Linked DNA regions of Paludisphaera borealis. The protein of the gene in region 1 interacts with the protein of each later gene in a pairwise test. Links are inferred from orthologs where the notes say so. Each region holds a gene or a part of one and is shown on either strand. Other genes may lie near its edges.

What was found.
Region 2: the proteins of BSF38_RS15045 (region 1) and BSF38_RS07545 interact in binary tests that used the Escherichia coli proteins (3 or more experiments, as listed by UniProt). The link is inferred for Paludisphaera borealis from one-to-one orthologs.

The regions. Positions count from the first base shown.
Region 1 is NZ_CP019082.1:3,861,894-3,876,613, reverse strand. Bases 7,020-10,008 are described here. They hold BSF38_RS15045 (sulfate/molybdate ABC transporter ATP-binding protein), read left to right. Parts: upstream 7,020-7,955; coding sequence 7,956-9,062; downstream 9,063-10,008. Other genes in these bases: BSF38_RS15040 (alpha/beta hydrolase), read left to right, coding at 9,165-10,008; BSF38_RS15050 (sulfate ABC transporter permease), read left to right, coding at 7,020-7,836. Outside these bases: BSF38_RS15085 (TRAFs-binding domain-containing protein), read right to left, coding at 1-428; BSF38_RS15075 (sigma-54 interaction domain-containing protein), read right to left, coding at 1,123-2,718; BSF38_RS15070 (hypothetical protein), read left to right, coding at 3,292-3,798; BSF38_RS15065 (DUF1559 domain-containing protein), read left to right, coding at 3,907-4,908; BSF38_RS15060 (sulfate ABC transporter substrate-binding protein), read left to right, coding at 5,060-6,112; sulfate ABC transporter permease subunit CysT, read left to right, coding at 6,117-6,956; more of BSF38_RS15050, read left to right, coding at 6,946-7,019; more of BSF38_RS15040, read left to right, coding at 10,009-10,094; BSF38_RS15035 (hypothetical protein), read left to right, coding at 10,157-10,507; BSF38_RS15030 (DUF1559 domain-containing protein), read left to right, coding at 10,610-11,581; BSF38_RS15025 (3-keto-disaccharide hydrolase), read right to left, coding at 11,740-12,360; BSF38_RS15020 (DUF433 domain-containing protein), read left to right, coding at 12,633-12,947; BSF38_RS15015 (DUF5615 family PIN-like protein), read left to right, coding at 12,950-13,300; panE (2-dehydropantoate 2-reductase), read left to right, coding at 13,376-14,320; BSF38_RS15005 (class I SAM-dependent methyltransferase), read left to right, coding at 14,345-14,720. UniProt on the Escherichia coli protein: Part of the ABC transporter complex CysAWTP involved in sulfate/thiosulfate import. Responsible for energy coupling to the transport system.
Region 2 is NZ_CP019082.1:1,917,482-1,932,054, forward strand. What follows is about bases 983-3,824. They hold BSF38_RS07545 (glutamate-5-semialdehyde dehydrogenase), read left to right. Parts: upstream 983-1,672; coding sequence 1,673-2,977; downstream 2,978-3,824. Other genes in these bases: folP (dihydropteroate synthase), read left to right, coding at 983-1,671; BSF38_RS07550 (hypothetical protein), read left to right, coding at 3,116-3,694; BSF38_RS07555 (VWA domain-containing protein), read right to left, coding at 3,794-3,824. Outside these bases: BSF38_RS07530 (tetratricopeptide repeat protein), read left to right, coding at 1-113; LPS assembly lipoprotein LptE, read left to right, coding at 202-765; more of folP, read left to right, coding at 820-982; more of BSF38_RS07555, read right to left, coding at 3,825-6,415; BSF38_RS07560 (RNA polymerase sigma factor), read right to left, coding at 6,441-6,977; BSF38_RS07565 (glyoxalase superfamily protein), read right to left, coding at 7,137-7,526; BSF38_RS07570 (DUF2961 domain-containing protein), read right to left, coding at 7,568-9,106; BSF38_RS07575 (M28 family metallopeptidase), read left to right, coding at 9,317-11,650; BSF38_RS07580 (APC family permease), read left to right, coding at 11,782-13,260; BSF38_RS07585 (SDR family oxidoreductase), read right to left, coding at 13,274-14,155; BSF38_RS07590 (ParB/RepB/Spo0J family partition protein), read left to right, coding at 14,311-14,573. UniProt on the Escherichia coli protein: Catalyzes the NADPH-dependent reduction of L-glutamate 5-phosphate into L-glutamate 5-semialdehyde and phosphate. The product spontaneously undergoes cyclization to form 1-pyrroline-5-carboxylate.

The DNA.
Region 1 (14,720 bases):
AGCCGGTCGACCAGGGCAGCGCGCGCCGTCGGCAGGTCGTCGGCTTCGACCTTGCCCTCGGCGGACAACCGATACGGGATGGCCCGCAAGGGGGCGACGTCGAACGGAAGTCGGCCCCCCTCGGCGAACAGCAGGACGGTGCTCCACGGCCGCGCGGCGTGCCGGACTCCCAACTCGTAGAACACGTTGGCGTTGGCCGTGGTCAGGTCGGCGACCGCGTATTCGCACAGGACCAGCCGCTCGAACATGGGCTTGTGGATGATCCCGCCGGTCATCTCCGCGTCCGCCCGCAGGACGTCGAGGCCGGCTTCCGTCACCGCTGGGACGATCAGTTCGCGATAAACCGCGTCGAAGTCGACGATCCGGCCGGTGGCGTCCGGCTTCTTGCCGAACGGCATCAGAATGAAACACAAGGGTTGGTTCGCCATGATCGAACTCCGTGGGGACTGCGGAGAAGCAGAAGGGGCGAGGGATCGATCGGCCATTTCCGTCACGTGTTTCCGAAGTTGCGAAGCCGGTCCGAAAAGCACTCCGGAGATCGTATCCTAATGGTCGGCCGACTTGTAGCGGCGGCCGGCGAGCCCCTCAATCGGGGACTCAAGCACTCGGGCCGACTGAAGCGGCGACCCGGACCGAGGCGACCGATTGAGATCGCAATAGACGGGTGATTTGCGAGGGCGATTGGGCGACAAGAGGGACGCCTTGGCCCTCGCTCCTGCCGCCGGTCGTCGACCTTCATGAAGCGGTTGCACGGCCGGCCGCCGTGGCGGAAGTAGAACCGGGCCGTCTTTTTCTTCGAATTGTCGCCGTAGGACGTCCTCGCGCGACTTCGTCCGGTGGTGTTTGACCGCGCACCCCGACCCGAGATCAACACGAAGCTCAGTCTGTTTCCGAGCGGAAGGGGAAATGAAAAAAGGACTCACGCCTCTCGACGTAAGTCCTTTTGCAGCAGTGCCGAAGAGAGGACTTGAACCTCCACCCGCCGTTAAGCGGACTAGGACCTGAACCTAGCGCGTCTGCCAATTCCGCCACTTCGGCTGCATGCTTCTACTATGAAAACTTGGAGCATGAACGTCAAGAGAATCAGGGCGATAAGACGGAGGAATTCCGTGGGCGACGCGGTTAGAGGCCGCGGGACGGGGTTGGGACGAGGGAGGCGCGGAACTTGTTCCAGTCGACGCCGAGCTTGCGCATGCGGGAGCGGAGGGTGTGAGGGTTGACGCCGAGGCGGGCGGCGGCGCCGGCGGGGCCTTCGATGCGGCCGCCGCACTGGCTGAGGGCCAGCTCGATGTGGCGGGCCGCGGCCTGGTCGAGCGTCGGCAACGGGCCGTCGGAGACCGGGGACGCGGCGTCGAGCTTCGGCGGGGCGGACGACTGCGCGAGCCCACGCGCGGGCAGGCCGAGCGCCCGGGCGACGTCGAGGCCCGTGCCGCTCCCCAGGATGGCCGCCCGCTCGATCACGGCGGCCAGCTCGCGGACGTTGCCCGGCCAGGAGTACTGGACTAGGAGCCCGACGTCGTCGGCCGTCGGCAGGAGCTGCGGAACGCCCAGCCGCCCGGCGGCGCGGATCGCGAAGTGGGCCGCCAGCGCCGAAATGTCCGACAGCCGCTCGCGCAACGGCGGCAGATGGATCGGGAAGACCGCCAGGCGATACCAGAGGTCTTGCCGGAACCGGCCGTCGACGGTCATTGCCTGGAGGTCGCGGTGGGTCGCGGCGATGATCCGGACGTCGACGTGTCGCGCCTTCTCCCCCCCCACGCGCTCGAACTGGCCGTCCTGAAGAATCCGGAGGAGCCGCACCTGGGCCGCCGGCGGCAGTTCGCCGCACTCGTCGAGGAACAACGTGCCGCCGTCGGCCCGCTCGAACCACCCCTTGCGCTCGCCGACCGCCCCGGTGAAGCTGCCGCGCTCGTGGCCGAACAGCTCGGAATCGACCAGCTCCGACGGGATCGCGCCGCAGTTGACGCGGAGGAACGGGCCGGTCGACCGCCGCGACCGGGTGTGGATCGCCCGGGCGACGACCTCCTTGCCCGAGCCGGTCTCTCCCAGGATCAGCACCGGGGCGTCGGAGAGGCTGACCATGTCGATCTGCTCCATGACCTCCTTCAGGCCGGTCTCGGCGCCGATGATCGAGCCGCTGATGTCGTTCCGGTCCAGCCGCGACCGCAGCGAGCGGTTCTCGGCCTCGACCGCCTCGCGGAGCATGACCAGCTCGCGGAGGCGGTTGTCGTTCTCGACCGCGACGGTCAAGGGGTCGATCAGGGCGCGCACCAGCGCCTCATGCCTGGGCTCGAAGACCCTGGGCGGGTCGGCCGCGAGGATCAGGACCGCCGGCTCCCCTTCCGCCGCATTCAAGGGGGCGGCCAGGAGATGGCCCGTGGCCTTCTCGGGCGCCAACCCCGGGAACCGCTTGCGGAAGGCCCGATCGTCGCCCATGGCCGGCTCGCCGAGTCGCCCCCACTCCAGCAGCCGCTCCAGGTCGCTCGCCGCGACGACCGTCTTGGCGTCGCCGAGGGGCGCGGGACGGCCTCCACGGGCCGACTCCACGACCGTCGTCTCCAGAAAGCCGCCGGCCGCGTCGATCGCCCGGATCATCAGCTCGCCCAGGGGGAGCCGCTCGACCAGGAGCGACATCATCCGGGCCAACGACTCGTCGAGCGCCGTATGCCGCGAGACCTCGCGCCAGACGTCCAGAAGCAAAGGGTCGAAGCTCGTCATGGCGTCCCACTCTACCAGGATATATCCTGGGAAACCAGGAAATATCACGGTCTCGTCCGTGATATTTCACGGCCTGCGAAGTCGGGGCGTCCACCCGCCCTCTCCATCACCCCTGAATTCTTACTTTTCTACCTTCAATAGTCAGGTTTCCAAAAAGTTGAGCCGCTCCGGAGGCTGTTGGCATACCGCTTGCAATACCCCAGGTTCGTTCATGAGTTTTCCTACCTGAAAGGTTTGGTCCGGGCGTCGCGACCGAGTCGATGCACGGAGCAGCCTGACGGTACGAAGCCGCGACGTCACCGTTTCGCCCCGCTTTCCCGCTCGTTGTACTTGCCACGAGGCCGTGAGGCGAGAGGTTTTCGGCCGAGCATCGATCGCGACCGTTACGGTTGCGGCTTCGGTCGGGGGCGAGACCTGGACGGGGCGCTGGTGAGCCGAGACCGTCCCGACGATTGGGGACGAGGTCTTGGCGCGGTCGATGGGGCGCCGCGGCGGAACGGGGATGGGAACGGCGTCGCGAGCGGTGGACGACGAGCACGGATTTCTCGGATTGATGGGCAGGATCACATAGAGATGAACAAGGCGATCGAAAGCATGAAGGTTTCGGGATCGAGGGCCGTGACGGGTCGAGGCCGTCGAGCGGCCGAGTGGGTCGGCCGGATGGCCGTGCTGGCGGTGGTCGCCGCGTTCGCGGGATGTTCCGAGGGCTCGGGGTCGAAGGTTCCGGTCTTCCCCGTGAAGGGGAGCGTCAAGTTCGAGGGCGAGCCGGCCGCCGGCGCGTTCGTGGTCTTCCATCCCACGGCGCCGGCCAAATCGGGTGAGGAGACGCCGCGGTCCACGGCCCAGGTCCAGCCCGACGGCACGTTCGAGCTGACGACGTTCAGCCAGGCCGACGGTGCCCCGGCCGGCGACTACGCGGTCACGATCCGGTGGACCAAGCTGATCAAGCAAGGCAACGACACGGCTGCCGGCCCTAACGTGATTCCGCCGATCTACGACAAGCCCGAGACCACCCCCTGGAAGGTCACGGTCAAGGACGCTCCCAACCAGCTCGATCCGTACACGATCACCAAGAAGTAAGTGACCGCCGACGAGGTCGGCCCCTTCTCTTTCCCCAGACATGGTTCGTTTCGACGACTGCTCCCAGACACAGACTTTCTTTATTCGTATTCGACGAGGAGTTCCGGAATGATTCGTTTGCGTCGCCGTCCGGCGGGTTTCACGCTGATCGAGTTGTTGGTTGTGATCGCGATCATCGCGGTATTGATCGCCCTGTTGCTGCCGGCGGTGCAGTCGGCCCGCGAGGCGGCCCGCCGCGTCCAGTGCGTCAACAACATCAAGCAGCTCGGCATCGCGGTCCATAATTTCCACGACGTCAACGGCCAGATGCCCAGCAGCGTCCGTCCCGCCGGCCTGACGACCCTGCCCCGTATCGCCGGGCTTCTGACCATGCTCAACTACATGGAGCAGGCGCAGATCTATAACGCGGTGAACATCGGCATCACCTGGGGCGACCCGGCCAACACCACGGCCGTCCAGACGCGGATCGCCACGCTCATCTGCCCGTCGAGCCCGGCCGACCCGAGCCGGCTCGACGGCATCCCCGAGGTTGAGCCTTACTCGCCGACGTGGGCCCCGAACGTCGCGGCGATCACCGATTACTCGCCGATCGTCGGCATTGATTCGCGGCTGAGCGCCTTCGGCGTGTTTCCGGTGGGGACCACCCCGCCGCTGACGTTGATCGTCAAGAACGTGAAGACGACGCTGGCCACCGCCACCGACGGCCTCTCGAACACGATCGTCTTCGTCGAGTCGGCCGGCCGGCCGTTCGTCTACCGCAAGGGGGGCAAGCAGTTCGGGGCCGTCCCCGACCATCGGCTGAACTCGGGCGGCTGGAGCCGGCCCGCCAGCGACGTCACCCTCAACGGTTCGACGGCCGACGGCTCGTACTTCCCCGGCCCCGTGGTGATCAACGCGGCCAACGGCGAAGACGTCTACGGCCAGCCGTTCCCGCACCCGTACTACGGCACCGAGGGGACCGGCGGCATCTTCGCCTTCCATCCCGGCGGGGCGAACGTCCTCCTCGGCGACGGCTCGGTCCGGTTCGTCAAGGAGAGCGTGGCTCTGCAGACCTTCGCCGCCCTGGTGACCCGCTCCGGCGGCGAGGTGATCTCCGCCGACCAGTACTGAAATCGAGGTCGAGTCGACCGGGTCGTGCTGACTTGAGTCGACGAGACCGACAACCCGGCGAAACCGCCAGCCAGGTCCCGAGCGTCGCGCGACGTATTCGGGCCTGGCCTTTCCCGTTTCAACGCTTCGACTGATTCCGAGGATTTTTTCCATGAGCCGCGCCTGGCCGTTCCGCTTCTCTTTGTTTCTGTCGCTCCCGGTCTCGCTTGCGATCACCGGCTGTCAGTCCTCGACCGCGCCGAACACCGACGGGCTGAAGATCGGCGCGTACTCGGTGGTCCGCGAGGTCCTCCACGACGGCGTCCTGCCGGCGTTCAAGGCGAAGTGGAAGGCCAAGACGGGCCGCGACGTCGCGTTCGAGGAGTCGTACAACGCCTCGGGCGCCCAGGCGCGGTCGATCTCCTCGGGCTTCGACGCCGACGTCGCGGTCCTCTCGCACTCGGGCGACATGGAGCTGCTGGTCAAGGCCGGCAAGGTCAAGCCCGACTGGAACGCCGGAGAATATAAGGGAATCCTCACCAACAGCCTGGTCGTGATCGGGCATCGCGAGGGCAACCCCAAGTCGATCCACGACTGGAGCGACCTGGCCAAGTCGGGCGTCGGCGTCCTCTACCCCGACCCCAAGACCTCCGGCGGCGCTCGGTGGAACATCAACGCCATCTACGGCGCGGCGCTGCTCGAAGCCCGCGACAAGAACAAGGAGGCTCCAAACCTCGCCCCGGTCCGCGAGATCATGGCCGCCATCCAGGCCAACGTCGTGAACATGGACCAGTCGGGCCGTCAGAGCATGGCCAACTTCTCCGAGCGGAAGACGGGCGACGCGGTGGTCACCTACGAGAACGAGCTGCTCCTGCGGGCCAAGGAAGGGGACGCGATCCCCTACGTCGTGCCCCCCGCGACCCTCTTGATCGAGAGCCCCGTGGCGGTCGTCGACGAGTCGACGGCCAAGCACGGCAACAAGGAGCTGGTGGCGGCGTTCATCGAATTCTTGTACTCGACCGAGGGGCAGACGATCTTCGCCGAGTATGGCTTCCGGCCGGTGAACAAGGAGGCCGCCGCAGCGATCTCCGCGCGTCCCGCGCCGGCCCGGCTGTTCACGACGGCCGACCTCGGCGGCTGGGCGAAGCTCGAAGAGGAGCTGTACTCGACCAAGGGCCTGTGGACGACGATCGCGGCCGAACGCGCCCAGAATCGGGGGAAATGACGACATGGCGATCGGTGCGAGAACTCTCCAACGACACCGGCCGTCGCAGGGCCTGACCCTCCGCGCGACGAGCCTGTTCTACCTCGGCGTGATGGTCGTCCTGCCGATGCTGGCGATGACCATCCAGGCCGTGCAGCCGGGGCCTCGGGCGTTCTGGGAGGCGATCTCCGAGCCCTACGCCTGGCACGCGCTGAAGCTTACGTTCGTCACCGCGCTCATCATGGTGGCGGTGAACGTGGTGACCGGCACGGCCACGGCCTGGGTGCTCGTCCGCTACCAATTCCCGGGGCGGAGCCTGGTCAACGCCTTGATCGACCTGCCGTTCGCCGTGCCCACGGTCGTCACCGGCGTGATGCTCGTGGCGTTTTACGGGCCGTCGAGCGTGGTCGGCGCGGTCATCGGCAAGGCCGGCTGGAAGATCATTTACGACCAGCCGGGGATCATCCTGGCCCTCTTGTTCGTGACCTATCCGTTCGTGATCCGCAGCGTCCAGCCGGTCTTGATCGAGCTGGACCGGGCCGAGGAGGAGGCCGCCGCCACACTCGGCGCGCGGCCGTGGACGACCTTCGTCCGCGTCACGTTGCCGACGCTCTGGCCGTCGATCCTCACCGGCGCGGGGCTGTCGTTCAGCCGGGCGCTCGGCGAGTTCGGCAGCGTGGTCATGGTCGCCGGCAACCAGCCGCTCTTGACCAAGACGGCCCCGATCTACGTCTTCGGCGAGATCGAGAGCGGCAACCGCTCCGGCGCGCTGGCCGTCTCGGCGGTGCTTCTGGCTTCCTCGCTCTTGATCCTCGTCGGTCTCAACGCGCTTCAGCGTCGGGGAGGCGTCCACGATGGCAACTGACGTCGAATGGACGGCGACCCCGTCGGCCGCGAATCTTCCCCATCCCGCGCGCGACCGCGACGCGGGGTCGCCCTGGGGCCGCCGGCTCCTGATCGCGGCCGTCCTGATCTGGTTCGCGATGTTGATCCTGATCCCCGGCCTGGCGCTGGTGAGGAAGGCCCTGGACGGTGGGCTGCGCCCGATGATCGACGCGCTCTCCCAGCCCGAGGTGCACCGGGCGTTCGCGATGTCTCTGGGGATCACGGCGATCGCCACGATCATCAACACGATTTTCGGCGTCGCCCTGGCGCTGGTCTTGGTCCGCCAGAAGTTCTGGGGCCGGGCGCTGGTCGACGGCATGGTCGACATGCCGTTCGCGATCTCGCCGATCGTCGCCGGGCTGATGCTGGTCGTGCTCTACGGTCCCGACAGCCTGGCGGGCCGCTGGCTCGAAGGCCACGGAGTGAAGGTGATCTACGCGCTGCCGGGGATGATCCTGGCGACCATGTTCGTCACGGTGCCGTTCGTGGTCCGCGAGCTGGTTCCGGTCTTGCGCGAACTGGGCGAGGAGTATGAGCAGGCGGCGCACACGCTGGGGGCGGGCCGCTGGCGGACGTTCTGGAGCGTGACGCTGCCGTCGATCCGCTGGGGCGTCGCCTACGGCGTCACGCTGACCGTGGCGCGGTCGCTGGGCGAGTTCGGCGCGGTCCTGGTCGTCTCGGGCAACGTCATCGGCCGCACCCAGACGGCCACGCTCTACATCTCGGAAGGAATCGAGAGCTTCCACCCGCAGGGGGCCTACGCCGCCAGCCTGGTCCTCGCCGCGGTCTCGTTTTTCTTGCTCGTGGGGATGGAACTTTTTCGCGTATTCCTCGAAAAAGGTAGGGAGGACGAATCGTGAGCGCCGGAGTTGGAACGCCAGCGTGGTTTCCGCCGAGGTCCGTCGGCCAGTTCAGCGCGAATGGAAAGGCGACGTCGCAGCCGCAGGCCGCGCGGCTGTCGCTCAGCAAGGAGAACGCCGTGGGCATCGAGGTGCGGAATCTTTCCAAGAAGTACGGCTCGTTCCAGGCCGTGAACGACGTCTCGTTCGAGGTGGCCGGCGGTCAGCTCGTCGCGCTCTTGGGCCCGTCGGGATCGGGCAAGAGCACCATCCTGCGGACGATCGCCGGGCTGGAATCGGCCGACTCGGGGAGCGTGATGCTCACCGGCGAGGACGCGACGCAGCTTCCGGTGCAGCAGCGCGGGGTCGGGTTCGTGTTCCAGCACTACGCGTTGTTCCGCCATATGACGGTGCGCGACAACATCGGCTTCGGCCTGAAGATCCGCAAGGTGCCCCGGGCCGAGATCAAGTCGCGGGTCGACGAGCTGCTCGACCTGATCCAGCTCGCGGGCTACGCCGGGCGGTACCCGTCGCAGCTTTCCGGCGGCCAGCGCCAGCGCGTGGCGCTCGCCCGGGCGCTCGCGCCGCGGCCCAAGGTGCTGCTGCTCGACGAGCCCTTCGGCGCGCTCGACGCCAAGGTTCGCGACGAGCTGCGGACGTGGCTGCGGAAGCTTCATGACGAGGTCCACGTCACCAGCCTGTTCGTCACGCACGACCAGCGCGAGGCGTTCGAGGTGTCCGACCAGATCGTCGTCCTGGCCGAGGGCCGCGTGCAGCAGATCGGCCCGCCGCAGGTGCTCTACGAGCGGCCGTCGAACCCGTTCGTCGCCAAGTTCCTGGGGACCGTCAACATCCTGCCGCTCCGCCTGCTGAAGCCCGGCAAGGGGGGCGTGGGGCTCGCGGCCTTGCTGGAAGTTCCGCCCAGCGAGCAGGCCGAAGCCTACGTCCGCCCCCACGATCTCGACGTTCACTCCGAGCGCAACGGCAAGCCCTACTGGACCGCCCGCGTCGACCGGATCACCCCGCTCGGCGGCATCTTGAGGCTCGACCTCCAGATCGACGCGGACCACCCGCTCCAGATCGAGCTTCCCTGCGACCAGTCGGTCGAGGTCGGCTTCGCCCGCGGCGACGAGGTCTACGTCACCCCCCGCCATCTCAACATCTACGACCGCACCCACGGCGCCTTCCAGCCCGTCGACGTCAACCGCGCCCTCAACGAAGCCTGGCAAGCCGGCGCGGGGATCTGAGGGGCTGAGCGGCCGACAAGTTTTTCGAGCCCTCGACGACAAGCTCGAAGCGCCAGCGAGTGGATGGTTCAGTTCGACGAGGCTTTGACGGAGACGACCACCGTGTACCGTATCACTCTCGCCGTCGTGTTGCTCGCCGGATTCGTCGCGGTCGGTCCAGCGTCCGCGGACGAGCCGCTGGTCGTCGACCTCTGGCCGGGGAAGGCGCCGGGCGACGTCGGGATCAAGGGGGAGGAAACCAGCCGGATTCATCCATCGCCTCTGGTGGGGCCGACGAAGCTGATCACCAACGTCACCAGGCCGACCCTCACGATTTACCGGCCCCCCGCCGACAAAAACACCGGCACGGCGATGGTGATCTGTCCGGGAGGCGGCTACTGGGATCTTTACTGGGAGCTTGAAGGCGAGGAGGTGGCGGCGTGGCTGAACGCCCAGGGGATCACCGGCGTCATCCTCAAGTACCGTTGCCCACGCCGCCCCGGCGACGTCAAGGGGGAGCCTCCGCTGGGCCCGCGGCTCGACGCCCAGCGGGCCGTCCGGCTGGTCCGGAGTCGCGCCCGCGAGTGGGGCGTCGACCCGAACCGGATCGGCGTCGTCGGCTTCTCGGCCGGCGGCCATCTCGCCCTGGCGACCGCCGCCGGCTTCGCCACCCGGCTGTACGAGCCGATCGACGCCGTCGATCAGGTCAGCAGCCGGCCCGATTTCGCCGTCGCGTGCTATTCGGGCTACCTGAAGGTCACCGACAAGGACGAGATCCGGCCGGACCTCAAGATTCCGACGGACATGCCGCCGGTGTTTCTCGCCCACACCTCCGACGACAACGTGGGCTACGGCGGCTCGGTCTCGGAAAACAGCGTGATCATGTACCTGGCATTGAAGCGCGCCGGCGTGCCGACCGAACTTCACGTCTATGCGACCGGCGACCACGATTTCGGCGTCCGCCAGAACGACAAGCTGCCGTCGAGCTGGACGGGGCTCTGCGTCCGCTGGCTGCGCAGCCGGGACCTGCTCGCGCCGGTCCCGGCCAGGTGACTCCATTCCCCTGGTGGACTCGGGGTGACGCCGGGCTGGCGCGCCGGTAAGATGACGGCATGTTGCGGACGGCAAACTGGATCATCCTGATCGCGGCTCTCGCCGGCACGCCGCTTCGGCAGGCGGAAGCCGCCGACGACCTTTGCCGCTCGATGATCGAACAGTTTGAACCGGCCAACCTCGAAACGCCGGACGGCGGGGTGGGCGACGATTCCGGCGTCGGAACCCTTGCCGGGACGCACGCCAGCGTCATCGCCGATCCCTTCTCCTCGGCCGCCCCGTTCATCCCAACGCCCGCTTCGGCTGCTCGGTCTATTACCGTGGGCGAAGCCGAAGCGTTGCGGGAGCGGGTTTGGTGGCCGCCGCACCCGCCGAACGTGCGCCACGCCTGGCTGCAAATCTTCCTGTTTTGAAGTCGCCTCGGAACCGGTTCATCGCCGACGCACCCGCTCGCGGTCCGTGTCGGTCAGGTCGATCCACGTCCCGAGACACCGACTCAGAACAGGAGATTTCCCATGCGATATGTCCGCACCGTCCCGACTTCGCGCGCGTTCACCGTCCCGACTTCGCGCGCGTTCACCCTGATCGAGCTGCTGGTGGTGATCGCCGTCATCGCCGTGCTGATCGCCCTGCTGCTGCCGGCGGTGCAGTCGGCCCGCGAGGCCGCCCGCCGGATGCAGTGCTCGAACAACCTGAAGCAGATCGGGCTGGCGATGCACAGCTACCACGCAACGCATGACGTGTTCCCGCCCGGCTACATCACCGGGACGGAGAGTCCGAATCCGAACAGCCCGGAGACCGGTCCCGGCTGGGGCTGGGGCGCGATGCTCCTCAACAATCTGGAGCAATCCACCGCCTACAACGCGGCGAATTTCAGCCTGCCGATCACCGTCGCGGCGTCGATGACCGTGCGGACGGTGAGCCTGTCCGTGTTCCTCTGCCCGAGTTCCACCACCGACGCCGGGCCGGTGCTCCTGAAGGATGCGACGGGCTCCACGCTCGTCACCGATCTGTCGCCCGGGCAATACGTCGCCTCGGCCGGGCAGCTCGAAGTCGAGGAGTTTCCGGCCAGCAACAACGGCCTCCTCTATCGCAACAGCCGCAACGGCCTTCGCGACGTCACCGACGGGTCGAGCACGACGCTGATGGCCGGCGAGCGGTCGCGCAACGTCGCGGACGCGACCTGGGTGGGGGTGATTCCCTATTCCCGGGTCTGCACCAACCCGAAATGGCCGATCCGGTCGTGCGAGACGGCCAACGTCATGGTGCTCGGGCATACCGGCCCGTCGCCAGACCAGAAGTGGGTGGACGTGCCGAATTACAAAGGGGCCGGGGCGGATGATTTCTGGAGCCTGCATCCGGGCGGCTGCAACTTCCTCTTTTGCGACGCCTCGGTCCGGTTCATCAAGGAATCGGTGAATCCACGGATCTTCAGCTTCCTGTCCACGCGGGCGGGCGGCGAAGTGGTTTCGGCCGATCAATTCTGACGGCGAGGACGATCTTCCCCGGCGTCATGAAAATGAGGGTTCGGGGCGGTCCGGGGCCGGATACGAGCCCGACGCGCCAGCGAGTGCATCATGGTGTGTTGGGGAAATTCACTCGCTGGCGCTTCGGGCTCGTCTTCGGGCATGCCGAACGCGATCCCTTATTCCGTCTTGATCCGGACGTTCCGGAACCGGACGATCGAGCCGTCGTCGTGGTTCTGGAGGCCGATATAGCCGTCGGCGCCGCGCGAGCCCTTGTAGTGGTTGATCACCTCGCCGTTGAGCGAAATCGTGTAGTCCTGGCCTTTGACGGCGATTTCGTAGGAATTCCACTCGCCGGCCGGGTTGGCCTTCGGGGTCTTCTCGGCGGCCTTGAAGCTGTAGACCGCGCCGGTGCGATGTTCGGGGTCGGCGCCTTCGCAGATCTGGATCTCGTAGCCGGTCTTCACCGCGTCCCACGGGTCGGCGGGCGCTTCGGGGAAGCGGACGAAGACGCCCGAGTTGTCGCCCGGCTTGGTTAGCTTGTAGTCGACCCGGAGCGTGTAGTCCTTGAACTTGGAGTCGGCGAACCAGAGCATTCCCATGCCGCCCGAGGTCAGGAGCACCCCTTCCGACTCCTCCTTGATCGCGCCGGGGCCGACCATCTTCCAGCCCTGGGCCAGCGGATCGCCGTGGTGGTACAGGTACGAGAAACCGGGCTCCGCCGCGACCGGCTCACGGTCCTTGTCGGCGGGGTAGGCGAGGACGATCGCGGCGCAGGCGAGAATTCCATGAATCGACATCAATCGGTATCCTTGTGAAACGGGACGGCCCGAGAATCTCCGTTGGACGAGCGGTTGTCGCTTTCCCGGGCGGGCGGCCCTTCGGTACGTTAGAAATTGGAATCGCGCCGACGCGGGTCCGCAAGAGGATTGTCTCCGCGATCGGCTTGCGGACTTCGCAACGGGCCTGAGCGTTACGCGCACGGCCTGTCCTTCCGGACCGCCTCGCGGTAAGCTGGAGCCATATCCGTCGTCAATTCTTGAGTCGAATTTGGATCGTCGGACGGGCCGGCATGAGCACGATCGTCAAGTACCCTCATCTGAGCATCGACGCGGATGGAACGGCGCGGATTGATGGCACGCGATACAAGGTGATCCACCTGGCCGGCGAGCATTATCATTACGGCTGGTCTGCGGAGGAGATCCTGCGTCAGCACCCCGATCTCCGGCCTGAGCAGGTCTACGCCGCGTTGACCTACTTCTACGACCACCACGAATCGATGGTCGGGGCCATGAGCGAGGCGGCGGACGTCGCGCGGCGCGAGGCGGCGAAGCAACCGATCTCCCGCGCCGACCTGATGAAGCGCCGGATGAATCGGGAGCCCTGACGTTGCCGCTGGCTGTCTATATGGATGTCCATGTGCCTATGTCGGTGACGCAGTCGCTGCGGAGGCGAGGGCTGGACGTGCTCACGAGCCAGGAAGACGACACCGCCGCCGTGGACGACCAGACGCTTCTTGCGAGAGCGACGGATTTGGGCCGAGTCCTGTTCTCGCAAGATCAAGATTTCTTGAGTATCGCCGCGGAATGGCAGGCGGCGGGACGCTGGTTTCTCGGTATCGTCTTCGCGCCCCAGCGAGGCGTCAGCCTCGGGGGATTGGCGGCGGATTTGGAATTGCTCCTGACCTGTTGCGACCCTCAGGAATTGGCGAACCGCGTTACCTACCTGCCGCTGAAGTGAGTTTGCAAGACGCCATCGGACTCGCGCGACGTCTTGAACTCGTGAGGGCTTCATGTCGTCGAGGGGGACGGAACGATGCGAATCCTGGTCGTCGGCGCCGGTGCGATCGGCGGGTATTTCGGGGGGCGGCTGCTGGAGGCGGGGCGGGACGTGACGTTCCTCGTTCGGTCGGCCAGGGCGGCGCGGCTGGCGGAGTCGGGGTTGTCGATCCGCAGCGCGTTCGGCGACGTCGACTGGCCCGCGCCGCCGACGATCACGGCGGGCGCGATCGACGAGCCGTTCGACCTCGTGCTCGTCAGTTGCAAATCGTACGACCTGGACGGGGCGATCGCCGACTTCGCGCCGGCGGTCGGGCCGGAGACCGCCGTCGTGCCGCTCCTTAACGGCCTGCGACATCTCGACGTCCTCGACGCTCGGTTCGGCGCGGACCGCGTGCTGGGGGGGCTCTGCCTGATCTCGACGAAGCTCGACGACGCCGGCCGGATCGCCCACCTCAGCGACGTTCACCGGCTGGCGTTCGGGGCCCGCGTCCCGTCCCAGGCGAAACAGGTCGAGGCGATCGCCGAAGCCTTCGCCGGCGCGACGTTCGAATCGCGGGCGAGCGACGACATTTTGCTTGAAATGTGGGAGAAATGGGTCTTCCTGGCCACGCTGGCCGGCGTCACCTGCCTGATGCGGGCGTCGATCGGCGACGTCGTCGCCGCGGAAGGGGCCGACCTGGCCGCGGCGATGCTGGAAGAATGCCGGGCCGTCGCTGACGCCAACGGCCGCCCCCCCCGCCCCTCGGCCTTCGAATCGGCCCGCGCCCGGCTCACCGCGCCGGGCTCGCACCTCACCGCGTCGATGCTGACCGACCTCGAACGCGGCGGCCGGACCGAAGCCGACCACGTCCTCGGCGACCTCCTCCGCCGCCGCCCGGAGGCTCCCGCGCCCGACCATTCGCTGCTCCGCCTCGCCTACACCGCACTCAAGGCTCAGGAAGCCCGCGCCGGGCGCGAGTCGTGGCTGTCCGACGCCTGATCTGACCCTCGCACGGAGCGCACGATGGGAACGTTGAAGGTCGAGCTGACGAAGGAGAAGGAGACCCTCCTGATCACGCTCTTTGCGAAGGCGATGGATAGTCGCGCGGCCGATTCGATCCTGGGCGATCGGTGGGCCGACGAGGCGGTCGGCCGGCTCGATTACGATTTCGCGAAGCTGAAGATCAAGCGCGACGAGACGATCGGGATCGCCATGCGGGCGAAGCACCTCGATCGCTGGACCTCGGAGTTCCTCGTCGAGAACCCGAGGGGGATCGTCCTCAATCTGGGCTGCGGCCTCGACAGCCGGGTCTACCGGCTTGATCCCCCGGCGGCCGTCCGCTGGTTCGACGTCGACTTCCCGGAGGTCGTCGAACTTCGCCGCCGTCTCTATCCCGACC
Region 2 (14,573 bases), 1.9 Mb from region 1 along the record:
AACCCGGTGCCAACGACCCCTACTACAGCGCCGGAGGCGGCCAGATGGGTGGCATGGGCGGAATGGGTGGCATGGGCGGCGGCATGGGCGGATCGCCTGGCGGCATGATGTAACGCGTGATTCCCGGAGTATACGGCCGCCGCGCCCCGAGGCGGGTGTGATGGCGAAGCGGATTTCGAGGCCCAGGACGAGGCTTCCCTCATGTTCGGTCGATTTCCCCGATCCTTAATAGCACGACGCGGCCGATGGGCCGTTCTCAGGGCTTGCCTGGTGCTCGCCTTGGCGGCGTCGGGCGGCTGCGGCTACTCGTTCCGTGCGCCGTTCGACAAGAGTGTCCGGACGGTGTTCGTGCCGATGTTCAAGACGCAGGCGTTCATCCGCGACGTCGAGAAGGACCTGACCCGGCAGGTGCAGCAGGAGATCACCCGGCGCACGCCCTACAAGCTGGTGCACCGCATTGAAGAAGCCGACACCGTGCTGACCGGCACGATCAACTTCGTGGACAAGAACATCATCGTCGAAGCTCCGACGAACCTGCCTCGGCAGCTCACCCGGACGATCAACGTCAGCGTCAACTGGGTGCACAACCCGCCGACCGACCTCGAAAAGAAGCGGCAGCCGACGATCGTCTCGGAAACGCTGAATTTCGTCCCTGAAGTCGGCGAGACGTCGCTCACGGCGACGACCAAGGTGAATGCGAGCCTCGCCGCTCAGATTGTCGATATGATGGAACAACCGTGGTTCATCGAGGAAGACCTCAAGTAGGTCGTCGCCTCGCGCCCACCGCTCTGGATTCCGCAACTCCAAGGACATCGCACCATGTTTCGCCGCTGGGAGGCCCGTGGCCGACTGATCGCGGACGGCTCCGTCCCGAAGGTCATGGGGATCGTCAACGTCACGCCCGACAGCTTTTCCGACGGTGGTCGGTGGTTCTCGACCGATGCCGCCGTGGCCCATGGGCTGAAGCTCGTCGAGGACGGTGCCGACCTGCTCGACGTCGGGGGTGAATCGACCCGCCCGGGCGCCGAGATCGTCTCGATCGACGACGAGCTGGAGCGCGTCGTCCCCGTGATCGAGCGATTGGCCCGGGAGACGGGCGTACCGATCTCGATCGACACGACCAAGCCCGAAGTCGCGCGCCAGGCCGTGCTCGCGGGGGCGTCGATCGTCAACGACGTCTCGGCCTTGCGCGAACCCGGCATGGTCGAGGTTGTGTCCAGCACCGGCGCGGCGGTTGTGCTGATGCACATGCAAGGGACGCCCCAGACCATGCAAGACGATCCTCGGTACGACGACGTCGTCGCCGAGGTCCGCGCCTACCTGGTCGAGCGGATCGCCTGGTGCGAGGCCCGGGGGATTCCCCGGTCGCGGATCGCCGTCGACCCGGGGATCGGCTTCGGCAAGAGCTTCGAGCACAACATGGCGCTCTTGCGGAACCTCGATCAGTTTGCCAACCTGAATTCGATCCTGTTGATCGGGATCTCACGCAAGGGGTTGCTCAAGAAGATCACCGGACGCGGCATGGCCCAGCGCAGCACCAGCTCGGTCGTCTGCTCACTGGCCGGCTGCCGGCAAGGGGCGCGCGTGGTCCGGGTTCACGACGTCGGCCCCATGGTCGACGCGATCCGCGTCTGGAACGACGTTATCGGTTGGGAGTCGAATGATGGCTGAGCTGGACGTGGCGACGCAACCCAAGACCCGCGAGAATGATCCGGCCGCCGCCGAGCTTGAGGCCGGCTGCCGCGATCTGGCCGCCCGGGTCAAAAAGGCGTCGCGAGCGATGGCCCTGGCCGGCGGCGCGGCCAAGAACGCCTGGCTCGCCGCGTCGGCCTCGGCCCTCGTCGCGCGGGCCTCTGAGATTCTCGAAGCCAACGCCCGCGACGTCGCGGCGGCCCCTTCACTGGGGCTCAACGCAGCGGCCGTCGATCGTCTGACGCTCAACACCAAGCGGATTGGCGAGATGGCCCGGAGCCTGACCGAGATCGCCGCTCAGGCCGACCCGATCGGCGAGGTGGTAAGGTCGGGCCGACGCCCCAACGGGCTCGAAGTCACCCAGGTCCGCGTTCCGCTCGGCGTGATCTTCATGATCTACGAGAGCCGGCCGAACGTGACCGTCGACGCCGCCGCGATCTGCGTCAAGAGCGGCAACGCCGCGATCCTCCGGGGCGGCAAGGAAGCGCTCCATTCCAACCGCGCGTTGCACCGGATTCTCGCCGATGAGCTGGCTCGGTGCGGCCTTCCCGAGCACGCGGTCGAACTCGTAACCACGACGGATCGCGCGGCGGTCGGCCATCTTCTGGCCCTCCCCGAGTTCATCGACCTGGCGATTCCGCGAGGCGGCGAGAGCCTCATCCGCCGCGTGGTCGCCGAGGCCAAGATGCCGGTCATGAAGCATTATCAGGGCATCTGCGCCGTGTACGTCGACCAGGCGGCCGATCCCGAGATCGCCACGCGGATCATCGTCAACGCCAAGGCCCAGCGCCCGGGCGTCTGCAACGCCGCCGAGACCCTGCTCGTCCACCGCGCGATCGCCCCGACCTGGCTTCCCAAGGCCGCCGAGGCGCTGGCGGCGGCCGGCGTCGAACTGCGGGGCGACGCTGAAGCGAAAGCCATCGTGCCGAGCATGACGGCGGCGACCGCCGAGGATTGGGACACCGAATTCCTCGACAAGATCCTCGCGGTCAAGGTCGTCGATTCGATCGACGACGCGATCGCGCACATCGGCCGTCACGGGTCGTCGCACACCGAGACGATCGTCACCCGCGACCTCGCCGCGGCCCGCAAGTTCGTCGCCGAGATCGACAGCTCGGCGGTGATCGTCAACGCCAGCACCCGGTTCAACGACGGCGGCCAGCTCGGCCTCGGCGCCGAGATCGGCATCAGCACCGACAAGTACCACGCCCGAGGCCCCTGCGGCCTCAACGAGCTGACCAGCACCAAGTGGATCGTCTACGGCGACGGCCAGATCCGCGAGTAATCTCGACTTCTTTTTAAATGCTTGCATGATTGTTTTTGGTGCGTCAGAATTTCCTTGGTTCGACAACCTGCAATTGCGCGGTAAGACTCTCAGCAGGTTGCGCGATCGACGAATTCTGACACACCGAGGATGAGACACATGAGCAAGCGCGCGTCGCAAGCGTTCCGGCCTCTCTTGGAGATGTCGGAGGAGAGGCTGTTGACGACGGTGCTGGCCGGCGTGGGGCCGGCGGCTCGCGAGGCCGCCGCCCAATTTCGGCTGACCGTGAATCGGGACCTTCACCAGAGAGTCGCCCCGCAGAGAGGCGATACGAGGGCGGTCGTGGCGTTTGGGCGTCCGCGCGGAGGCCCCGGGACGGGTGGAACGGGAGGATCGGCCGCCGGCTACATCAACTGGGGCGTGATCACGATCATCAACACGACCTCGGACACGGTGACGTTCAGCGCCGCCGCGTCGACGTACAATCGCGGCCAGTTCCAGAATTTCACGCTCCGTCCGGGTGGTCGCCAGGCGTATTATGCGGCTTTCAGCGGCCCGTTCGGCGAGCCGACGTTCTATGTGAGCTTCGACACGATCCGGCATTACAACACATTGCAGGTGCCGGAGATCAACATCATCAACGAGAGCCCCCGATGGGTGCCGCGCGTCGGCACCGAGGGCCGTCCGTACGCGATCGTCAGCACGGTTGGCAATTACAACCTCGTGCCGATGGCGTGATTCGATCGGATCGAACCAGCGAACGCAACGGGCCGGGTACGTCTGGTAAGACGGCCCGGCCCGGCGTGATCGTTGATTCCGGCCGATTCTCGACGACCGTCAGGGGGCGAGAAGCTCCTGGGCCTTCTTGACAAGACCCACGAACTCCTTGCGATAGCCCGAGGGGTCGCGGGCCAGCGAGGGCGTGGCCAGCTCCACGACGCCGGGGAACGTCAGCGTGCCGGCGGACGGCGAGCGACGGAGCAGCATTCCGAAGCCGGCGACGGCGCTGGAGAATTTGAAGTCGTCCGAGGCCTCACGGTAGTCGAGCCCTCGGTCGACGACCGGGCGCTGGATCAGGGTGCTCTTGTCCTCGGTCGGCTTCTTGTAGCGGAAGTTGACGACGAACGATTCGGCGTCAGCCCGCGCCGACTGCGCGGCGTTGTTCAGGTTCTTGGCGTTGAGAGCCGCCTCGGGCAACAGAGGGGCGGCCGGGACGATCTCGTAAAGGGCCGTCACGTGGCTCCCCGCGCCGATCTCCCCGGCGTCCTTGCGGTCGTCGGCGAAGTCTTCATTGGGCATCACGCGGTTCTCGTAGCCAATCAGCCGGTACGCCTTGACCTTGGTCGGCTTGAACTCGACCTGGATCTTGACATCCTTGGCGATCGTTTCGAGCGTCGAGCCCATCTCGCGGACCAGAACCTTGAACGCTTCGTCCGGGGTGTCGATGAAGGCGTAATTGCCGTTCCCCTTGTCGGCCAGCTTCTCCAACGTGCCGTCCTTGAGGTTGTCCATGCCGAAGCCGAGCACAGTCAGGAAGACTTGCTTCGGCCCCTGCGCCTTGGCCTGGATCAACTTGACCAGCTCGGCCTGGTCGGTCATGACCTGATTGAAATCGCCGTCCGTCGCCAGTACCACGCGGTTGAGGCCGTTGTTGATGAAGTTCTGGGCGGCGACGTCATACGCGAGCTGGATGCCCGCACCGCCGTTGGTCGAGCCGCCGGCGCGGAGCTGTTCGATCCGCGACATGATCTCGGCCTTGTTGAGGCACGAAGTCGAGGGAAGAACCAGACCGGCGGCCCCGGCGAAGACCACGATGGCGATCCGGTCGTTCTCGCCGAGCTGTTCGACGAGCCGTTGCAGACCCCACTGAACCAGAGGCAGCTTGTTCGGCTGATCCATCGAACCGGAGACGTCGATCAGGAACACGAGGTTGGTCGGCTTGCGGGCCGACTGGTCGATCGGCCTGCCCATGATCCCGATTCGGGCGAGCCGGTTCGAAGCGTTCCAGGGGCAGCGGGCGACCTCGACGTGGACCGCGAACGGGTCGGGGCTGTCGGCGGCCGGCGGCGCGTCCTGATAGGGGAAGTAGTTGATCATCTCCTCGATCCGAACCGCGTCGGGCGGAGGAAGCTGGTTCGACTGGGTCAGGAAGCGGCGGACGATCGAATAGCTCGCCGTATCGACGTCGATCGAGAAGGTCGAAACGGCCTCCTGACCGACCAGCACGAACGGGTTCTCCGGGACGGCGTCGAACCTCGGATTCGCGAACATCACGTTGCGGTCCTGCAGCTCCGCGAATTCGGCTACCGGCTGGCCTGCCGCCTCGCGGGCGGAATCGCCGGCAGAATCATGAAGGGCCGAGAACTTCGATTCGTTCTCAACACGAGCGGCGGCCGGCGCCATCGCCTGGTTGAGCGGTGCCAGACCGGGAAGCGACGACTGGGGCTCGGCGGCAGCCAGAGCCGTGACGCTCTCCTTCATCGATTGCTTGGCATACTGGTGTTTCATGTCCAAGGCGACCGGGCCGACATTCCCGTTCTGTACAGACAGTTGAACGGATTGGCCTTGGCTCTCCTCGCCGATCTTGCCCCTCTGACCCTGGCCATCCCCCTTCTGGGCCAAGCCTTCTGCCTTTTCGGCCTGGCCTTGCTGTTGGCCCCGGCCCTGGCCGTTCGGATTTCCGTCACCTTGAGCTTTGGCTCCTCCAAAGCCAACCTGCTGGCCTGGCTCATCTTTCTGTCCTGGGGCCGGCGTGCTGGAAAGTGTGATGGCTTCCCTCTCGGGCGTGACAAAGGCGTAGTAGTCGCTGGGGCCTTGATCGGCGAGTTTCCGGCCGAGGGCTTGCCGCTGATCGATGGGCGGCTTAGCAGCATCGGCTTGTCTGCCGGCCATCATCCCGCCCATCGTTGCTCCGGGAGGCGCGACGGGCGTGGCGGACTTCGTTCCACCACGCATCGCCAGCATGGGCTCGGCTGCAATCGGGCTCTTGTCAGAGTTGCTCTTGTGCTTCCGAAGGACGAAGCCCTCGGCCGAGTCGGCCTGGGCCCGCCGGGCTATAGCCAGTCCCTCAGCCCTTCTCGCCGCTTCGCGGGCGGATTGCGTGGCGGGCAGGAGGAGCGCGCCGCCGACCATTGCGAACAGGAAGAGTGCGGCGATCGAAGTGAGGAATTCACGCGACGGCCACTGAAAGAGGGCGGCCCGGGGCGGCGTGGCTGGAGTCTGCACGGAAGGAAGCGTCGCCGCGACCGCCTGGAGACCGTCGGTGTGAGCGGCGAGTTCGTGCATCTGCTCGTCGTGGAGTCGTTCCGACAGCAGGCTGGCGGTGAGGGCGATTTCGTCGATGGCTTTGCGCAGGTCCGGCCGGTCCGCGAGCAGGCGTTCGAAGTCTTGTTTCTCGGACTCTTCGAGTTCGCCTAAGGCGTAGGCGGTGAGCCGGGGGTCGTCGATGTCGAAGTTCATTTCAGGTTCTCCTTGATCGAAGATTTCAGGCTCTGGCCTCGGCCGGCTGACCGTCGAAGAGACGGCCACGAAGCGTTTTGATCCCGGCGTGAATCAGGTAGCCGACGTTGGACACGCTGTGGCCGCTGATCCGGCTGATCTCCTGGTAAGAGAACCCGTTCTGAAATTTGAGACGGATGACCTCGCGCTGGTTGGGGGGGAGGGTGTCGAGGAGCGCCAGCACGCGCGCCCCCAGGTCGTGACGTTCGGCGACGTCGTGCGGACCGGGGGCGGGGCTCAGGCAGCGGTTGACCTGTTCGTCTTGTAACCGAGTCATGCGATGCTCCTTCCGGAGGACGTCCAGAGCCCGGTTGCGGCAGACCGTGAACAACCACTCGGCGAGGTGGCCGTCGATCTCGGCGCGCGACTGCCCGCACAGACGCAGAAAGACGTCTTGCACCACGTCGCGAGCCGATTCGGCGTCGGTCAAAAGGCGGCGGGCGTAGAGCAAGAGCGGCCCCTCGAATCGGGACACCGCCTCACGCACCCAGGCCTCGCTCTCGAGGTTCGTTGGACCTGCCATCACCGTCCTCGATAGGGGACGTGTTCCCGTACATGGAAACTACGGGCCATGACGAACTTTCTTAGCCGGCGATCGAAAAAAGCCGCGGCCGACGATTCAGGTCAGTCGGGGCGGAGTCGCAAAGCGATGTGTCCCAGAAAGATGTGTCTGCGCGCCCGCTCACGCCGGCTTGGTCTCGGCCGACTTGGGTTCGCCGAATCGGAGCCGGTTGCCGAACGGGTCGATGACCATCAGCTCGCGCGTGTTCCACGGCGTCTCCTCGACGCCCGGCCTCATGTACGGATAGCCCTTGGATGTGATCTCGGCGTGATAGGCGTCGAGCCCCTTCGCACGCACGTAGACGGTCGATCCCGGGCAGCAGTCGCCGTGATGCTCGCTGAGGTGGAGCGTCAACCCGTCGCGGGTGATCTGCATGTACACCGGCATCGTCGGCTCGTAGCGATGCTCCCACTCGACCTTGAATCCCAAGAAGCCAACATAGAACTCCTTGGCTTTTTCGATGTCGAAGATCCGCAGGATCGGCACGGCTTCAAAGTGGAAATCAGACATGAACGGGCTCTCCAGGAATCGTAGTCGCGGGCGGATCGGTCTCACGGAACTCGATGCGTCGGGCTCGGGTTCGGCGAATACCAGAAGACCCCCGCGCGGTAGTCGGCCTCGAACTGATTCTCGCCGCCGTGCTCGATTCCCGCCGTGATCGAAATCGAGAACGGGACCGGGTCGGCGACGTTCCATCGGTACGCCGCAGCCTGCCAGACCTCGTTCTCGGGGCTCCGATAGATTGGGAACCCGTGCGAAGGATACGCCGAGGGACCGTTGAGCCGGCCTTCCAGGGCGTACCAGCCGCCGTTGAAGAAGTCTTCCGAGCCGGTGCCGTGAATCGCCAGCTTGCCGTCGATGGTGAACCGGTCGTCCCCTTCGAGCCAGTACGGCAGCTTGGCGCGGCCTTGAGTCGACATCAACACGCCAGCGAAATGCCCCCTACCCTCCTCCTTGAGCCAGCCGAAATCCTCCTTCGGCCGGGTGGGAAGCGCCTCGCGGTACGAGGCCCGCAGATAGCCCGCGTCGGCGTCGACCCCCTTCCGGTAGCGGACCCGGAGCTTACCCTTGATGGGCTTCTCGGCGTCGATCCGCAACGAGGCCTGGCGGTGATAAGGCATCGGGAAGCGGTTGTACCACGAACCACCGCGCTGGCCGATCAGGAGCGACTGAAAGCCGATGGCGTCGGGCAGCGTTCCGAACGCGTAGTCGAAAGGAAGATCGACGCCCGGCTCGCCGCTCGCGTCTTGATCCCAGACCATCCGCAGTCGAGCCGACCGCCAGCCGTCGGCCGTGCCGGCGCTCGGCTCAAGCTCGATCGACTGGATCGTCGCCGGGCCGGCGGGCATTCCGAAGACCTGCTCGCTGCGGGCGATCCCTTCCACGGAATACTCGGCCGTCAACGACTTGGCGAGCATCTGGGTCTCGTAGGTCTCGGGCGAAGCCCAGAGCGCCTTCGCCGCCTTGAGGTCAGCCAGCACCGGGGCCGACGGCTGTTCGACGAACGTATCGACTCCCTCCGCGCTGGGGAGAGTGACGAGCCCGATCTGGTAGAACCGCACGCCCTGCCCTTCGACGACGACCTTGCATCCGTTGCGGAACGGGATCGGGACGTACGAGACGAATCCGCCCGAGCCTTCCATGACCAGAGGTCTGGGGAAGTGCGGGTGCTTGCCCGAAAAAAGAGTCTCCAGCGGGACGTCGAGCGCGGGCTTGGCCTGGCCGTCGAGGTAGATCTTGATGTGTTCGTTCTTGCGGTCGAGCAGGCCCGCGTGCTCACCGCTGGTGTGCGTGGTCCAGATCCGCTGGATGACGCCCGGTCCGTCGAGTTCGGCCAGGACGGAGTTGCCATCCTCGACGCGGAGCTTCGAGTACGTGCCGTTGAAACCGTCGTAGTTCCCCCCCTTGCGGTCGTACGAGCTGAAGCCCATTGCGCGAACCCTCGGGTCGCGGAGCCGCGCGAGCCGGACCAGGTCGTGAAGATCGGCGGGCGAGCCCGAGGGGATGTAGCCTGGACCGGGCCCCGGCATCGGCTGATCCTGGGCGGTGAGGAGGATCGCCAGGGCGGGAACGAGCGTGATCAGGTTCATCGGTGCGGACTCTCGCGCGGATCAAATTGGACGGATTCGACCGCGCGGCGGCGGTTCGTCCGACCGGGGGATCGACTCTGGAATCAGGCCGAGGGGCGTCGTATCCTGGGTGACTTCCTCTCAGACTCCAGTCACGACCGGCGGCCCTGAGTGTGCCGCCGTTCTTGAGCCGCTGTCAAGCGTTCGCCCCCCCCCGAGAAAGGCCCCTCGATGAGTCGTACCGCTCGGCCGCTCGCGCGGCGTTTCGTTCTCGCGGCGTTCGGTGTTTACGTCCTGCTCCAGACGACGCCGCGTCTGGGCGCGTCGGAGCCGGCGATGCTCGGTTTCGCGCCGGCCTCGCGCGGCAAGCAGATCGAAGCCGAAGCCCGGGCGCTGGCGGTTCCGACGCCCAAGAACGCCCGAGCCTTGCTCCGAACGCTGACGGCCGAACCCCACGCCGCCGGAACCCTCGCCGACCAGCGGACGGCGAAGTTCGTCCACGACCGGCTCAAGGAGTGGGGATGGTCGGTCGAGATCCTCCCGTACGAGGTCTTGCTCAATCACCCGAGCGCGCCGCCGAAGCTCGAAATCGTCCGTCCCGAGCCGGCGCCGCTCGACCTCGAAGAGAAGCCGCTGGCGACCGACAAGGATTCCGCGAACTCGCTCGCCTTCCCGGCGTTCAACGGCTACGGGGTCTCGGGGACGGCTGCGGGCCAGGTCGTCTATGCGAATTATGCCCGCCCCGAGGACTTCGATGCGCTCGAAAAGCTCGGCGTCTCCGTCAAGGACAAGATCGTTCTTGCTCGATACGGCGGCCTGTTCCGCGGACTCAAGGTGCTCAACGCCCAGAAGCGCGGGGCGAAGGGGATCTTGATCTACTCCGACCCCGGCGACGATGGCTACGCCAAGGGGGACGTCTACCCCGCCGGCCCGTTCCGGCCGGAGTCGGCCGTGCAGCGCGGCAGCGTCCAGTTCCTGTCACTCGGCCCCGGCGATCCCTCGACGCCCCGAGGCCCGTCTATCCCTGGCGCGGATCGATTACCGATCGACCTGAAGCATGGTTTTCGGTTGGACGATCCCGAATGGGACAAGAACACCGGCTTGAAGCGCGGTGAATACTTCGCCACGATCCCGTCACTACCGATCGGCTACGGTGCCGCGCGGGAGATCCTCAAGCTGCTGGCCGGATCGAACGTCCCCGACGGCTGGCAAGGGGGCCTGCCGTTGGCTTACCACGTCGGCCCGGGGCCCGTCGAGCTGAAGTTCTCGGTCTGGAACGAGTACAAAGTGCGGACGATCTGGAACGTCGTCGCCAAGATTCCCGGAGCCGTCGAACCCGATCGCTGGGTCATGGTCGGCAACCATCGCGACGCCTGGGTGTACGGGGCGGTCGACCCCGGCAGCGGCACGGCGGCGACCCTCGAAACCTGCCGCGCCCTTGGCGAAGCCGTCCGCGCCGGCTGGAAGCCTCGGCGGACGATCGTCTACGCGAGCTGGGACGCCGAGGAGTACGGCCTGGTCGGCTCGACCGAATGGGCCGAACAGTTCACCGACGAGATCGACCGCAAGGCCGCCCTGATGCTCAACGTCGACGTGGCCGTCGCCGGCCCCGACCTCGACATGGGAGGCGTCCCCTCGCTCCGCGACCTGATGCTCGAAGCCGCCGGCGCCGTGACCGACGTCCGCTCCAGCCGCTCGCTCCGCGACGTCTGGCTCGAATCCAAGCGGAACGCCTGGGTTGCGAGCAGTCCGCTGGTCCTTATCGATCCGTTCTGGACGCGACCGACCAGCGTCGGCGATCCTCCGTCCTCGCCTCGCGGCTTCACGCCGCAACTCCACCCGCTCGGTTCAGGCTCCGACTACACGGCGTTCCTCGACCACCTGGGTGTCCCCGCGCTTGACGTCGGGTTCTCCGGCAAGTACGGCGTCTATCACTCGATGTACGACGACTTCAACTGGATGGAGAAGTTCGGCGACCCCGAGTTCCTCACCCACACGATGGCCGCCCGCCTCTACACCGTGCTCTTGATGCGTGCCGCCAATGCCGACGTACTCCCGTTTCGCTTCGTCCCCTACGCGGAAGCCCTCCGCGACCACGTCGACGAGCTTAGGCTGATCCGCGCCCGCAAGGTCCGCAAATCTGCGAAGCCAGGCACGAGGCCCGATGAGGACTTCGAAGGGCTCGGCGACCTCGCCGAGTCCGTCCTCAGGTTCCAGTCCGAGGCCCGAAGCCTCGACAAGGCGCTCGACGCACTCGCCGCCAAGGACGGCGCGCGGGCCGATGCGCTCTCCTCTCTCAACGAGGCGCTCACGCGGCTGGAGCGCGCGTTCCTGTTGCCCGGCGGCCTCGAAGGCCGCTCGTGGTTCAAGCACGCGATCTACGCGCCCGGCGTGACGACGGGGTACGCCGCCTGGCCGTTGCCGGCCATCCGCGAATCGCTCGAGGCCCGCAAATCCGATAATCTGAAGAGCGCCGTTTCTTCGACGACCGCCGCGATCGACGCGGCGACCGCCGCGCTGAAGCGCGCTTCGGCTCTCGCCCGCGACGCCGCGACCGGCCTGTAGCGGGGGCGGATCACGCTTCGGCGATCCGAATGCTATCCGTCGTTCATGATTTCTGGTGGAATACCACCTACGACCGATCGGGGAGACGACGGGCTTGACCCCGGGACGACCGGGATGAGGAAACTTCACGCATGAAAACCCCTACGTCCGTCGCCCCGCACGCCGTCACGTTGCCGCGTGTGCTCGGGCCGGTCGCCGCCCTCTGCGTGGTGGTCGGTTCGGTCATTGGCTCAGGGATCTTCATCGTGCCGGCCAGCGTCGCGAAGGAAGTTCCGTTTCTAAGCGGGATCGTCGCCGTCTGGATCATCGGCGGCATCTTCTCGGCGGCGGGGGCGCTGACGATGGCCGAATTGGGAGCCATGATGCCCCGGGCGGGCGGTCCTTACGTCTATTTGCGTGAAGCGTATGGTCCGATTCCGGCGTTTCTCTTCGGCTGGTCCGAGTTCACCGTCTCGCGCGCGGGGTCGATGGCGACGCTGGCCGCGGCGTTCGCGCGGTATTTCATCCAGATCGTGCCCCCTCCGTCGTTTCTCGGCGGCGCCGTCTGGCAAGCGGCGGCCGCGATCGCCGCGATCTCGATCGTGACGATCGTCAACATCCTGGGGACGCGCGGCGGCGGCGCGGTTCAGGTCTTCGGGACGGCGATCAAGGTCGGCGGGGTCCTTGCATTGATCGCCCTGCCGTTCGCAATCGGCGGTGGAAGCGTCGGCAACATGGCGCCGATCTGGCCCGAACGCGTCGACGGCTCGATCTTCACCGGCGTTATGGCGGCGATGGTCGGCGTGCTGTGGGCCTACGACGGCTGGATGAATGTGACGCCGCTCGCCGAGGAGATCCGGGAGCCTGAGAAGAACATTCCCAGGTCGATGATCTGGGGGATGGCGGTCTTGATCTCCGTTTATCTGGCCATGACGCTCGCCTACCACTACGTCCTGCCGATGTCCGAGATGGCCGCCGCCGATGAGCCCGAGGGAGGGATCACGAAGGCCGTGGCCGCCGTCTATTGCAAGGCGCTCCTCGGTGGGTACGGCGTGCTCGCGATCTCCGCGCTGGTGATGTGCTCGACGTTCATCTCGCTCAACGGCAACGCGCTGACCGGCCCGCGTTCGTACTTCGCGATCGCCCGCGACGGGATGCTTCCCGCATGGTTCCAACGCGTGCATCCCCGGTTCCAGACCCCAGCCTCGGCGATCCTCGCCCAGGGCGTCTGGGCGATCATCCTGACGGCGGTGGGAACGGCTCTCGTCGTCATCCCGCCCCCCGAATCGACGGCCGGGATGCCGCAATTCCTCACTTCCGCCTGGCTGACGCTGAACAAGACGCCGCTGTACGACATTTTGCGAACCTACGTGATCTTCGGCGCGACGATCTTCTACATGCTGACGATCACGAGCGTCTTCGTCCTCCGCGTCAAGCAGCCCGATCTTCCGCGCCCGTACCGGACCTGGGGCTACCCATTCACCCCTTTGCTGTTCGTCGCCGGCTCGCTCTTGCTCCTGGGCGACATGCTCCGCAACGAACAGAGCCGTATGCAGGCGGTCGTCGGCACCGTGCTGATCCTCGCGGGCCTGCCGGCTTACTACTTGCTCCGACGCGACGACCGCGACTGATAACGAATCGCCCTCAGTTCCTACTCGACATCCTCCACACGGCCTCCTCGATCAGAGGCCGGTCAAGATCTGGCAGAAGGTCGGCGAGGCGCGTGGTGTCGAGCGACAGGTCGGCCGGGCGCGGTTCGGTGAAAACGGCCTCAGCCCGGCTGTTCGCGGCGATGAGCGACTCGTCGAGGCCGAGCGCCCGGGCGATGCGCGACATGAACGCGAACCGACTCAGCCGATCGCGACCGCCGACGTGGACGACGCCCTCGAAATCGGCGTCGGTGAGTGCGACGAGAACTTCCGCCGCCGTCCGGTAGTCGAGCGGCGTGCGGTGCTCGTCGTGAAAGAAGGTCTGCGAACGCCCGGCGCGGAGGGCCGCCACGGCGCGATCGAAGAAGCCCTCGCGACCACATCGCGACGGTCCGTACAGCAGCGACAGCCGAGCCGCCACGCCGCCCGGCGTTCGGACGACCTCGGCTTCGGCCTCGTGTTTGGTCCGACCGTAGGCGAGGATCGGACTCGGCTCGTCGCTTTCCGTGTACCACGATCGGTCGCCGTCGAAGACCATGTCGGTCGACGTGAAGACGATCCGCCGCCCTCGATCGCGACACCAATCGGCCAGGTGGCGGGTTGCTTCCACGTTGACGAGTCGGGCTCGATCGAGGTCTTTGGACACCTGGTCCGCCGCGCTGATCGCCGCTACGTGGAGGATCACGGCGGGGTCGGCGTTCACGAGAGCCCGGTCGACGGCGCCGAGGTCGGCCAGGTCGACGGGTCGCAGTCGGGTCGTTCCCCAATCGCCCCGGGCGCCGCCGCTCCAGGGGACCACGTCCCAACCCGTCCTCATCAGCGGCTCTAACAAGTAAGCGCCGATCTGACCACTCGCGCCCGTCACGACAATCCGCATGATCGCCAACTCCCACATCCGCACCGCGGACTTCCCGAAAACCATCGCAAGCCCGATTCCAGCCCTGCCGATGATAGGCCAACAAGGTCCCTCAGGGAACGACTTTGACGCGCCAGGGTTCTTGGACTTGCATGAGCAACGTGGGAGCGGCCGCGATGGATATTCGCAACGTGGCATTGGACGACTTGGTCCTGGACCCGAATCTCAACCTCCGAGATCGGCTCGACGACTTCACGGTGGAGCGCTACGCCGAGGCCTGGGACCGGCTGCCGCCGATCACGGTCTATAGCGTCGACGAACGCTGGCTCATTGCCGACGGCTTCCACCGCCACGCCGCGGCGGTCATGCTCGGCAAGCGGACCATCCCCGTCGAGATCCGCGCCGGCTCGTTCAACGAGGCGCTCGACTACGTTTCGAG